One region of the Oerskovia gallyi genome, then DNA from elsewhere that is predicted to be linked to it. Evidence: predicted binding sites of a transcription regulator. Region 1 holds the regulator's gene; the other holds the start of a gene.

Region 1 (4,151 bases):
GAGCTCCCGCAGGGGACCGAGGATGGCCAGCCCGATCTCGTACGCGTCCAGCTCCGCGCTACCACCGGCCCGGAGCGACTCCTCGACCTTCTGCGCGAGGACCGCCAGGTCGTCCTCGTTGACCGGGCGCCCTTGGCAGGCCTTGCGCACGCCGGTCACGATCTTCTCCCGGCTGAACGGCTCGGTCACTCCAGAGCGCTTGACGACCGACAGGCTCGCCGTCTCGATCGTCGTGAAGCGGCGGTTGCAGGCAGGGCACTGTCTGCGACGACGGATCGAGGCACCGTCGTCGGAGGTCCGCGAGTCGACGACCCGGGAGTCCGCGTGCCGACAGAACGGACAGTGCATGAGGCGGTACTCCTGTGGGTCTGCGCGAGTGCTCCGTGGCGGTCGCCACGGACGGTGCGTCCCGAACCTATGTCTCGACCCTGACGAGGCGCAAGACGCCCCGCCACGACGAGACAGCGCGACGCGTTCCACACGCCGGTCAGCACACATGAGAACGGAGGTGGCCGATGATCGGCCACCTCCGTCGGGACGCCCCCGTCCCCATCTCACGTTCGCGACTCGCCTCGCGAACGTCGACGCAACTGCGGAGACGCGCTGGCGCGCCTCCTCCTCACCGACCGACCCCCCAGCCGGGTTGGTGAGGCAGCACTAACTTAGGGGAACCTAATGCGATTGCGCAAGCCCTCCGGGCACGGGTCCTCACAGCGAGGGCAGAATCACCCCGGGCCGAAGGGCTGCCGACGCCTGAGCGGCACGGAACCCTCGACCGGTCAGCGCGCGAAGTCGGGGTCGACCGGCAGCAGGAGCTGCTGCCCGACCTGGAGCCCGGTCGACGAGAGGTTGTTGAGCTCGGCGAGCTCCGCCATCACGTCTCGCACGTCCCGGCCGCCCGATGCCAGGGCGGACGCGTGCTGCCACAAGGTCTCCCCCGCCTCGACGACGTGGATCCGGACCTCGACCGGCTCGCCGGGGCCGGACGCCACCGCACGGGCGCCCCACAGGGCCCCGAGGGCGAGGACCGTCGCGACGAGCAGTACCAGGACGACACGGCCTCGCGTGGTCAGCCGCAGCGGAGCCTCGGCCTGCCCCTGAGGACGACGCTCGACACGCCACCCGTCCGTCGCGCCCATCGCGGTGATCACACTCATAGCCACTCCTTCGTCCGTGGCGCCCGAACCGCCTTCCCCGGTCGGTTCGAACACCTGTTCGTCGAACATCTGTACGATTTCTATCACCGTCGGGCGCCGATGTCGAGACATGCTCGAACATGTGTTTGATTCGTGTCGCCGCGTGACCTACGCTGTTCGAGTACTGGTCGTCCGATATGTCGGACGCCCGGCGGTGGGACGTCCCGCCCCCGGGCTGACGAGATCGCCGCGGCCACGCTCAGGAGCCGGTGCCGCTCGCGGCGCCCCTCCGCAGGACAGGGACCGAGACGGCCGAGCAGGGCGGAGACGACGATGGCGGGACGGGTGGCCGACACCACGGGCAGGCTCGCGAAGGTGCACGAGCTGCCCGACGGCACGACGGGCGGGGACGGTCTCACACCGCGCCAGCGGCTCGTGCTCGAGACGATCCGCGCGTCGGTCGACCAGCGGGGCTACCCGCCGAGCATGCGCGAGATCGGCGAGGCCGTCGGCCTGACGAGCCCGTCGAGCGTCAAGCACCAGCTCACGACGCTCGAGCGCAAGGGCTACCTGCGTCGCGACCCCAACCGCCCCCGCGCGATCGAGGTCGTCCAGCACGACGACGCGCGGTCCATCGCAGCGCTTCCCGGCAGCGCGTTCCCGCGCGTCGAGGGCATCGACACGACCGAGGACTCACCCGAGCGCCCCACGCCGTCGTACGTCCCCGTCGTGGGACGCATCGCCGCCGGTGGTCCCATCCTGGCCGAGCAGGTCGTCGAGGACGTGTTCCCCCTCCCCCGCCAGCTCGTCGGCGACGGCGAGCTCTTCCTGCTGCGCGTGGCCGGTGACTCGATGATCGACGCCGCGATCTGCGACGGCGACTGGGTCGTGGTCCGTCGCCAGCCCGTCGCCGAGAACGGCGAGATCGTCGCCGCGATGATCGACGGCGAGGCGACCGTCAAGACGTTCAAGCGCATCGACAAGCACGTGTGGCTCATGCCGCACAACGCGGCGTACCGGCCCATCTCGGGGGACGACGCCCAGATCCTCGGCCGGGTCGTCTCGGTCCTGCGGAGCCTCTGAGCACAGCGTCCCGCCGGCCCCCAGGGACCGGCGCTCAGCACGACGAAGGGGACGGCCCGGTGGGCCGTCCCCTTCGTCGTGCCCGGCGCCCGTCACGGGCACCGAGGGGACGACTACAGTCCGAAGCTCTTGGCGACGGCGCGCACCGAGTCCGCGGACGCCCGGAGGCCCGCGAGCTCGTGGTCCGACAGCGGGACCTCGATCCGCTCGCCGCAGCCACGCCGCTCGAGCAGCGAGGGGACGGAGAGGCAGACGTCGCTGATCCCGTGGAAGTCCTCGAGGAGCGAGGACACCGGCAGGACCCGGTGCTCGTCGTCGAGGACGGCCTCGATGATGCGGGTCGCGGCGAGCGCGACGGCGTAGTTCGTGGCGCCCTTGCCCTCGATGATGCGGTAGGCCGACTGCACGACCTCGTGCGCGATGTCCTCGCGCACCTCGGCCGTGAGCGGTCCCCGACCCTTGAGCCCCTGCCACTCGAGCAGCGGCACCCCGCTGATCGTCGCCGAGCTCCAGAGCGGGATCTCGCTGTCCCCGTGCTCTCCGGCGATGTACGCGTGCACGTTCTGGACCGCGACGCCGCAGTGCTGCGCGACGAGGAACCGCAGCCTCGAGGAGTCCAGGACCGTGCCGCTCCCGAAGAGCTGGTTCGGCGGCAGTCCCGAGTACTTGAGGGCCGCGTACGTGACCACGTCGACCGGGTTGGTCACCATGATGTAGACGGCGTTGGGCGCCACCTCGACGAGGCCGGGCAGGATCTTGCGCACGAGGGAGATCGTCGCCTCGGCGAGGTCCAGCCGTGTCTGCCCGGGCTTCTGCTTGGCCCCGGCAGTGAAGACCACGACGTCCGCGTCGGCGCACACCGCCACGTCGTCGGAGCCCTCGACCTTGGCCATGGGCATGAACTGGATGCCGTGCTGGAGGTCGAGGACCTCGGCCTCGACCTTGGTCCGGTTGATGTCGAGCAGGCTCACGGTGTGAGCGGCTCCACGCATGAGCGCCGCGTAGGCGAGGGTCGATCCGACGGAACCTGCGCCGACGATCGCGAGCTTGGTGGTACGGGCGGGCACTGTGCCTCCTGGACGTTGAGCACCGGACGTCGGTCGCTGCACGAGCGTCACGACGTCCGTCGCGTGGACTACCAGGTCTCAGCCTAGGGCGGACAGGCGCTCGAGCGCAGAGAGGACGACACGTCGGTCCGTCGTGGTCCAGAAGTCCGGCATCGACTTCGTGAGGTAGGAGCCGTAGCGAGCGGTCGCCAGACGCGGGTCGAGGACCGCGACGACGCCTCGATCGGCCGTCGACCGGATGAGCCGTCCGGCGCCCTGCGCGAGCAGCAGCGCGGCGTGGTTGGCCGAGACCTGCATGAAGCCGTTGCCGCCCGCGGCCTCGACCGCTCTCGCACGGGCCGACTTCACCGGGTCGTCGGGCCGCGGGAAGGGGATCCGGTCGATCAGGACGAGCTGGCAGCTCGGCCCGGGGACGTCCACGCCCTGCCACAACGAGAGCGTGCCGAACAGGCACGTCGCGGGGTCTGCGGCGAACTCCTTGACGAGCGTCGGGAGCTGGTCGTCGCCCTGGCACAGGATCGGGACGTCGAGGCGCTCGCGCATGGCCTCCGCGACCGCGAGCGCCGCTCGCCGCGACGAGAAGAGCCCGAGGGTGCGGCCGCCTGCGGCGGTGATGAGGTCGGCGATCTCGTCGAGCTGTCCGTCCGTGGCGGCCTCCCGGCCGGGCTGCGGCAGGTGCTTGGCGATGTAGAGGATGCCCTGCTGGGGGTAGTCGAACGGGCTGCCGACGTCCACGCCGGTCCAGGTGGCGCCGTCGTCGTCGAGGCCCAGCGAGCGGGCCACGGGGTCGAACGTGCCGCCGAGCGCGAGCGTCGCCGACGTGAAGACGCCCGTGCGCTCGGTCAGGAGGTGCGTGCGGATGAGG
Region 2 (4,151 bases), on a different contig from region 1:
CGCGGACCGCGTCCTGCTCGCCCGCGGCCACGACACCGACCAGCCCGACCGCTCCTGGTGGTTCACCATCGGCGGCGGCATCGAACCCGGCGAGAGCGACCTCGACGCCGCGGTGCGCGAGGTCCGCGAGGAGACCGGGCTGCACCTGGACCCCACCGCGCTCGAGGGCCCCGTGTGGACCCGCTCCGCGATCTTCGACTTCTACCGCGAACGCTGCCGACAGGACGAGGTCTTCTACCTCGCCCGCCTCACCGACCAGCACACGAACCGTCCCCTGACCCGCGACGGCTGGACCGAGGTCGAGCACGACGTCGTCGACGAGATGCGCTGGTGGACCCTGCCCGAGCTGCGCGCCGTGACCATCGAGGTCTTCCCCGCCGGGCTGCCCGACCTCCTCCAACCGCTCCTGCACGGCTGGGACGGGAGCACCCGCCACCTCGGCGAAGCCACCGAGTAGCCCACCCGGCCCCACCCGCCCGGCGAGCACCCGGGCCGAGCGCCGCCGTCGGGCACCCACGCAGCGCGCGGCAGGCGGCGCGTACGATGGGCGATCGTGAAACCGGTCATTGGAGTCCTCGCCCTGCAGGGCGACGTCCGCGAGCACGTGGCCGCCCTCGAGGTGGCCGGCGCCCGCGCCGTCACCGTGCGGCGCCCCACCGAGCTCGCCGCGATCGACGGCCTCGTGCTGCCCGGCGGGGAGTCGACCACGATCGACAAGCTGCTGCGGATCTTCGAGCTGTTCGACCCGCTGCGCACCGCGATCGGGGCCGGGCTGCCCGTGTACGGGTCGTGCGCGGGCATGATCCTGCTCGCCGACCGCGTCCTGGGCGCCACGCACGACCAGCAGACCCTCGGCGGACTGGACGTCACGGTGCGCCGCAACGCGTTCGGGCGCCAGGTCGACTCGTTCGAGTCGTCCGTCGAGATGTCGGGCGTCCGCGGCGGGCCCGTGCCCGCCGCGTTCATCCGCGCCCCCTGGGTCGAGGAGACCGGCCCCGGGGTCCAGGTCCTGGCACGCACCCGCCACCGGGGCGCCTCGGTGCCCGCTGCGCCGGCCCGGGCCGCGGACGCGGCCCCCTCCGCGGGCGCGGGCGAAGACGCAGGTAGAATCGTCGCAGTACGTCAGGGAACGTTGCTCGCCACCTCCTTCCACCCCGAGATCACGGGCGATGCGCGGGTGCACGAGCTCTTCGTCGCAATCGTGAAGGAGTAACAGGGGTATGTCAGGACACTCCAAGTGGGCTACGACCAAGCACAAGAAGGCCGTGATCGACGCCAAGCGCGGCAAGCTGTTCGCCAAGCTCATCAAGAACATCGAGGTCGCGGCCCGCACGGGCGGCGGGGACCTCGCCGGTAACCCCACGCTCTTCGACGCCGTCCAGAAGGCCAAGAAGTCCTCGGTCCCCAACGACAACATCGACCGCGCCCTCAAGCGCGGCTCGGGCCAGGAAGCCGGCGGCGCCGACTACCAGACGATCATGTACGAGGGCTACGGCACGGGCGGCATCGCCGTCCTCGTCGAGTGCCTCACCGACAACAAGAACCGCGCCGCCGCCGAGGTCCGCATCGCGTTCACGCGCAACGGCGGCCAGCTCGCCGACCCGGGCTCGGTGTCCTACCTGTTCTCCCGCAAGGGCGTCATCGTGGTCCCCAAGGAGGGCACCACCGAGGACGACGTCATGGAGGCCGTCCTCGAGGCGGGCGGCGAGGAGGTCACCGACGAGGGCGACACGTTCGAGATCCTCACCGAGGCCACCGACCTCGTCGCGGTCCGCACCGCGCTGCAGGACGCCGGCATCGAGTACGACTCCGCCGACGTCGTCTTCCACCCCTCCATGGAGGTCGAGGTCGACGCCGAGGGCGCCCGCAAGATCCTGCGCCTCATCGACGCCCTCGAGGACAGCGACGACGTGCAGAACGTCTACGCGAACTTCACCGCGAGCGACGAGGTCATGGCCGAGCTCGAGAACGACGACTGACCCACCCCCTGGTGTGACGAAGGGCTCCCGCGCGACGGCTCGCGTGGGAGCCCTTCGTCGTGGGCGGCCCGTGAGAAGGTGAGCGCGTGCGCGTGCTCGGAGTGGACCCAGGACTGACCCGTTGCGGGATCGGCGTCGTCGACTCGCTGCCCGGACGGCGCGCCCGCATGGTGGCGGTCGGGGTCCTGCAGAGCCCGCCCGACCAGTCGGTCGACCTGCGCCTGCTCACCATCTCCCAGCGCCTCGACGTGTGGATGGACGAGCACGTCCCGGACGTCGTGGCCGTCGAGCGCGTCTTCGCGCAGCACAACGTCAGCACCGTCATGGGCACCGCGCAGGTCGCGGGTCTCGCGATGGTCGCCGCGGCCCGTCGCGGCGTGCCCGTCGCGATGCACACCCCCAGCGAGGTCAAGGCCGCCGTGACCGGCACCGGCCGCGCCGACAAGATCCAGGTCCAGCGCATGGTCGCGCGCATCCTCGAGCTCGGCGAGCTGCCCAAGCCCGCCGACGCCGCCGACGCCCTGGCCCTCGCGATCTGCCACCTGTGGCGCCCGGCGGGCGCCCTGCAGGGCGGGGACCGGCACCAGCTCACCCCCGCGCAGCGCGCCTGGGCCGCGGCCGAGCAGGCCTCGCGCGGCCGACGCGGCTGACACCGGCCCCACGTGCCCGACGGCGAGGCTCGACCGGGAGCACCGCCGCCCGTTGCTAGAGTGGCCCACGGTTCGTACAGGTGTTCGGGACCGGCCGCTCGTGGCCGGGACCCGCGAGGAAGCATGGAGGGCACAGTGATCGCTTCGCTGTCGGGCACGGTCGCGGACGTCCGCCTGGACCGCGCCGTCATCGACGTGGGAGGCGCCGGGGGAGCCGTGGGCTACCTCGTCCACGCGACCCCCGCGACCCTGTCCGCGCTGCGCGTGGGCGAGCCCGCGCGCCTGGCCACGAGCATGGTCGTCCGCGAGGACTCCTTCACGCTGTTCGGGTTCGCCGACGACGACGAACGTGCCGTGTTCGAGGCCGTGCAGACCGTCAGCGGCGTCGGCCCGCGCCTGGCCCTGGCCATGCTCGCGGTGCACACGCCCGACGGGCTACGCCGCGCCGTCGCGGGGGAGGACATCGCCGCGCTCATGCGCGTGCCCGGCATCGGGCGCAAGGGCGCCCAGCGCATCGCGCTCGAGCTCGGCGACCGGCTCGGGGCACCCACCGGCACGGGCGCGGACGACCCGGCCGGCACGGGCGGCCCCGGCGGTGCCGTGGTCGACGACCAGCGCGACCAGGTCGTCCAGGCGCTCGTGGGCCTCGGGTGGAACCCCAAGGCCGCCGAGGACGCCCTCGCCACCGTCCTGACCCAGGCCGGGGCCGACGCAGTCGCGCCCGACGAGATCGCCGGCGCGCTGCGCGCCTCGCTGCGGGTCCTGGGCGGCCCCCGTGGCTGACTTCGACCGCGTCGGCTACGAGGAGGGGAACGAGCCGTTCACGTCCGAGCGGATCGTGACCTCGACGGCCGACGACCTCGAGCGAGCGGCCGAGGCCGCCCTGCGACCCAGGCGCCTCGAGGAGTTCGTCGGGCAGCTCGTCGTGCGCGACCAGCTCTCCCTCGTGCTCCAGGCGGCCCTCGCACGCGGGGCGACGCCCGACCACGTCCTGCTCTCGGGCCCGCCCGGGCTCGGCAAGACGACCCTCGCGATGATCATCGCCGCCGAGCTCGGCACCTCGCTGCGCGTCACGTCCGGCCCCGCGATCCAGCACGCGGGCGACCTCGCCGCGGTCCTGTCCTCGCTCGAGGAGGGCGAGGTGCTGTTCATCGACGAGATCCACCGCCTCGCGCGCCCCGCCGAAGAGCTGCTGTACGTCGCGATGGAGGACTTCCGGGTCGACGTCGTCGTCGGCAAGGGGGCCGGGGCCAGCGCCATCCCGCTGTCCCTGCCGCCGTTCACCGTCGTGGGCGCCACCACGCGCGCCGGGCTCCTGCCCGCCCCGCTGCGCGACCGCTTCGGGTTCACCGGACACCTCGACTTCTACTCCGCCGAGGAGCTCGAGCGCGTCATCATCCGCTCGGCCGGGCTGCTCGGCGTCGAGATCAAGCACGCCGCCGCCCACGAGATCTCGGGCCGTTCCCGCGGCACGCCCCGCATCGCCAACCGGCTGCTGCGCCGCGTGCGCGACTGGGCACAG

Evidence for each region. The regulator LexA, encoded in region 1, represses DNA repair genes until DNA is damaged. The targets are predictions, from matches to a motif close to TCGAACANNTGTTCGA.
Region 2: ruvA (Holliday junction branch migration protein RuvA) is a predicted target of LexA. The motif match lies at 2,702-2,717, and genes of this name have one in related genera.

The regions. Positions count from the first base shown of each region.
Region 1 covers NZ_JACSQE010000007.1:165,557-169,707, reverse strand. The annotation lists gene nrdR (transcriptional regulator NrdR) at 1-348, opposite strand, end outside; gene H9640_RS10490 (LysM peptidoglycan-binding domain-containing protein) at 780-1,157, opposite strand; gene lexA (transcriptional repressor LexA) at 1,470-2,219, shown strand; gene H9640_RS10480 (L-lactate dehydrogenase) at 2,333-3,286, opposite strand; gene H9640_RS10475 (ATP-dependent DNA helicase) at 3,365-4,151, opposite strand, start outside.
Region 2 covers NZ_JACSQE010000006.1:240,888-245,038, reverse strand. The annotation lists gene H9640_RS09625 (NUDIX hydrolase) at 1-457, shown strand, start outside; gene pdxT (pyridoxal 5'-phosphate synthase glutaminase subunit PdxT) at 551-1,213, shown strand; gene H9640_RS09615 (YebC/PmpR family DNA-binding transcriptional regulator) at 1,221-1,979, shown strand; gene ruvC (crossover junction endodeoxyribonuclease RuvC) at 2,066-2,629, shown strand; gene ruvA (Holliday junction branch migration protein RuvA) at 2,765-3,412, shown strand; gene ruvB (Holliday junction branch migration DNA helicase RuvB) at 3,405-4,151, shown strand, end outside.